Regions from separate parts of the Ligilactobacillus cholophilus genome, predicted to be linked through region 1. Evidence: a T-box and tRNA genes for the amino acid it is inferred to sense, from the RefSeq annotation. Region 1 holds a T-box; the other holds one or more tRNA genes.
The links. A T-box is a leader RNA that pairs with one kind of tRNA and senses whether it is charged. The one in region 1 lies ahead of leuS (leucine--tRNA ligase), so its partner is inferred to be a tRNA-Leu.

Region 1 (2,479 bases):
GTGATGTTTACTATACAGTAAAATCAGGTGATTCATTATGGAAGATTGCTACTAGCCATGATACTACTGTTAATGATCTCAAGAGTATTAATAAATTAAGTTCAAATACTATTTATGTTGGTCAAAAATTGAAAATTAAAGAGGGCAAAAATAATCAAAGTTCTTCACAAAATCAATCATCAACATCAACTTCACAATCATCAAGTGTGAAAACATATACAGTAAAATCAGGTGATACATTGTGGGGAATTGCAAATAAAAATAATACAAGTGTAAGTTCAATTAAAGAAAAGAATAATTTGAAGTCTGATAACATTTATGTTGGTCAAGTACTTACTATTAGTGGAAATAAGACTAGCGGAAGTACAACAAATAAAAATCAATCTTCAAGTCAACAACAATCATCAAGCTCTTCACAAACATATACAGTAAAATCAGGTGATTCATTATGGTCAATTGCAAATAATCATGATATGACTGTTTCGCAATTAAAACAAAATAATAATTTGAGTAATGATGTAATTTATGTTGGTCAAAAATTAAATGTAGGCAAAAAATCAACTTCAACGTCAACTTCAAATAAGAATCAAAGTTCATCTTCTGCAAAATCATACACAGTAAAATCAGGTGATTCGCTTTGGAAGATTGCTTCTTCAAATGGACTTACAGTAAATCAATTAAAATCTATGAATAATCTAAATTCAGATTTAATTTATGTAGGACAACAATTAAAATTAAAATAATTGAATTGAAAGATAATCTAGTTTATGATAAAATTCTAGTTAATATTTAACGTGGAAAAGGATTAGTAGAATAGTTGGTACCTTATTTCAGAGAGGGCATGTTCGGTGAAAATGTCTAGGGAGATTATTCGAACTCACCTTTATTTTATCTTTATTTGAAATTTTTTAGAGTAGGATAAAGCGTGTTAGATCGTTATCTCTAATTAAGTGCTGATTTTAGAGTCAGAAAATAGGTGGTACCGCGATTTTTTCGTCCTATTCAAGTTTTTATACTTGGATAGGATTTTTTTTACGTTAAAAATTTTTTACAAGGAGAAATTAAAATGTCATACGATCACAAAAAAATCGAACAAAAGTGGCAAAATTATTGGGATGAACATAAGACGTTCAAGACAACTGAAGATCCTAAAAAAGAAAAATATTATGCAATGGATATGTTTCCATATCCATCTGGACAAGGATTACATGTTGGACATCCAGAAGGGTATACTGCAACAGATATAATTTCGAGAATGAAGCGTATGCAAGGATACAATGTATTACACCCAATGGGGTGGGATGCATTTGGACTACCTGCAGAACAATATGCTTTGAAGACAGGAAATTCTCCTCGTGAATTTACACAGAAGAATATAAATAATTTTCGTCGTCAAATTAAATCTTTAGGACTTTCATATGACTGGGATCGTGAAATTAATACAAGTGATCCATCATATTATAAATGGACTCAATGGATTTTTGAACAACTCTATAAAAAAGGACTTGCTTATGAAGCTGAAGTTCCTGTTAATTGGTCACCTGACTTAGGAACTGTTGTAGCAAATGAAGAAATAATTGATGGAAAGACAAAACGTGGCGGTTTTCCAGTTATTCGAAAACCAATGAAACAATGGATGCTAAAGATTACTGCGTATGCTGATCGTTTAATTGATGATTTAGATGACTTAGATTGGCCAGAAGCTATTAAGGAACAACAACGTAATTGGATTGGACGTTCAATTGGCGCAGCGGTAGACTTTAAAATTGATAATTTAGAAAATGAAAAGATAGAAGTCTTTACTACACGTCCTGATACAATTTTCGGTGTATCTGTTTTAGTGTTAGCTCCAGAACATGAATTAGTAAAAAAATTGACTACTGCATCTCAAAAAGAAAAAGTAAATAATTATCTTGAAGAAGTTTCTCATAAGTCAGATTTAGAGAGAACGGACTTGGCCAAAAATAAGACAGGTGTATTTACTGGAAGTTATGCTATCAATCCTGTAAATGGTGAAAAGATTCAAATTTGGGTTGCTGATTATGTTCTTTCTACATATGGTACAGGAGCAATTATGGTTGTTCCTGCTCATGATGAACGTGATTATGAGTTTGCTAAGAAATTTGATTTACCAATTAAACCTGTAATTAAAGGTGGAAATATTGAAGAAGAACCTTATACAGGCGAAGGAATTCATATCAATTCAGAATTCTTAAATGGTATGAATAAATCAGATGCAATTAGTGCAATGATTGACTGGCTAGAAAACAATAAAGTGGGACATAAACAAGTAAATTACAGATTACGTGATTGGTTATTCTCTAGACAACGTTATTGGGGTGAACCAATTCCTGTAATCCATTGGGAAGATGGAGAAACTACTTTAGTTCCTGAAGATGAATTACCATTGAAGTTACCAAAAACAAATGATATTCGTCCTTCTGGCACAGGTGAGAGTCCATTAGCAAACCTTGATGAT
Region 2 (2,479 bases), 140 kb from region 1:
TTAACCCTTCAGATATTTTTTCTAATAATCTTAAATTAGCTTGATGAGGGATTACTAAATCAATATCATCTGGTTTAACATTATTTTGTTTCATAAATTCTTTCATATGATCAATTACAGTTGAAGTAACAAAATTAAATACTGCTGGTCCATTTTGATAAAAAGCTTTCGCTTGAGGGTAATTTTCACTTGAAATTTTACTTAATGGCTTAATTCTACCACTGTTAACTGATCCCATATCTCCATCTGTACACATTTTTTCAGCAAGTAAAGTATCAGAAGAGTTAGGTTCTTTTTCTAATAATACTCCCGCAGCACCATCGCCAAAAAATACTGCAGATGTACGATCTTTAAAGTCCATCATTTTAGAATTATTTTCAACACTGATAACCATAGCTTTATTATACTGTGCACTATGTAAAAACTTATCAGCGGTACTATATCCAAAAATAAATCCTGCACATGCTGCGGATAAATCATATGCAAAAGCATTTGATGCACCAATATTTTTTTGTACTAACGCAGCAGTTGAAGGCGTTAAGGCATCTGGAGAAATTGTTGATAAAATAATCAAATCAATATCTTTAGCATCGACATTAGCTTCTTTTAATAATTTTAACGCAACCTTTGTTGCCATTTCTGAAGAATCTTCATCAATTGCATAATGTCTAGTTTTAATTCCTGTATGCGCCTGAATCCATTCATCCGTAGTATCCATAATTTCACTTAATTCATCATTAGTTACCACACGTTCTGGTAAATATGACGCACTTGCAGTTAATTTAATTCCTTCTGACATCTCTTTTCACCTCAAAACACAAAGTATTATACTATCCTTTTCGAATTCCATTTTAAAAGATATACCATAAATTTATTTTTTGCAATTAATATACTATAGTTTTATTAAAAATAAGAAAATTTTATCTAAGATGTTAAATTATAACTAAAAAAATAACAAGGCTCAATTGAGTCTTGTTATTCCTTATATTACTAACATTATGCGGGTAAATGGATTCGAACCATCACGAGCGCAATGCTCACCAGATCCTTAGTCTGACGCGTCTGCCAATTCCGCCATACCCGCGACAACATTAGTAATTATATCAAATTAAATTAGCATGTACAAGTCTAATTTGAATGTTCTTGAATTATTTTTAACTTTCCTCCACAATTTGAGCAACAATAATGATCAGTATTTATATGCCTTCTTCTCGGATATTGTTTTTTACATTTTATACATTCATAAACAACTTTAATTTTTGTATTTAAAGTTGCTGGAGCGTATCTTAAACCATTCACTTTTTTTAATAATAATTTAAAATCAGTATTTCTATGCTGATAACCCTTATGATTTATATGTAAATGATAGTGGCATAATTCATGTTTTATTACTCCTATTAGAACACCTTTATCATAATTTTCAATAATTTTGGGGTTTATTTCGATATTATGACTAGCCAGTAAATAGCGCCCACCTGTCGTTCTTAAACGCTGATTTAAAGTTACTGTATGATTAAATGGTGCATTAAAATAATCACAAGAAATTTTCTCAACTAATTTTTGCAATTCATATTCTTTAATTTTCCTCATCTTCTGGTTTTATCATCGTTAATTGAATTCGATTTCTCTTTTCATCAATTTCTTTAACCCATACATCTACAATATCTCCTACAGAAATAAAATCTTGTGGAGTTTCTACACGTGATTTACTTAGATTAGAAATATGGACTAACCCATCTTGCTTTATCCCAATATCAACAAATACTCCAAAATCTACAACATTTCGAACAGTTCCTTGCAAATGCATGCCGTTATTTAAATCTTCAATATGTAATGCTTCTGATTTTAATAATGGCATTGGCATCGTATCACGAAAATCTCTTCCCGGTGTAATTAGTCCACTAATAATATCTTTTACTGTTTCATATCCAACATTATTTTCATTTGCAAACTTTTGAATATCAAAATTATTAAGTTGTTCTTTAATAACTGTTGTTCCAATCTTCTTAGAAGATATTTTATTTTCCTGTAAAATTTTTTCCGCAATCGCATAACTTTCAGGATGAATATCAGTATTATCAAGAGGATTTATGCCACTATTAATTCTCAAAAATCCTGCTGCCTGTTCAAAAGTTTTTTTACCTAAACGAGGTACTTGTTTAAGCTGATCTCTTGAATTAAACTTGCCTTCCTCATCTCTGTACTTTACAATCTCTTTTGCAATTCCTTGATTTAATCCTGAAATATGTGTCAACAATTGAATACTAGCTGTATTTAAATTAACTCCGACTTGGTTAACAGCTGTTTCAATAACTTGTTTAAGTTGATCATTTAATTTATTTTGTGGTACATCATGCTGATATTGTCCTACGCCAATTGATTTTGGATTAATTTTAATTAATTCTGCGAGTGGGTCCTGTAATCTTCTAGCAATGCTTACTGCAGATCTTTCTTCAACATTAAAATCAGGAAATTCTTC

Region 2: it has a tRNA-Leu gene. The T-box ahead of leuS (leucine--tRNA ligase) is inferred to sense a tRNA for this amino acid. The anticodon was not compared.

What each region holds. Positions count from the first base shown of each region.
Region 1 is NZ_CP127832.1:257,567-260,045, forward strand. It holds gene QPK35_RS01435 (muramidase family protein) at 1-743, shown strand, start outside; T-box leader at 786-1,004, shown strand; gene leuS (leucine--tRNA ligase) at 1,067-2,479, shown strand, end outside.
Region 2 is NZ_CP127832.1:114,398-116,876, reverse strand. It holds gene QPK35_RS00580 (beta-ketoacyl-ACP synthase III) at 1-799, opposite strand, end outside; tRNA gene QPK35_RS00575 (tRNA-Leu) at 1,000-1,084, opposite strand; gene QPK35_RS00570 (SprT family protein) at 1,129-1,581, opposite strand; gene QPK35_RS00565 (Tex family protein) at 1,577-2,479, opposite strand, start outside.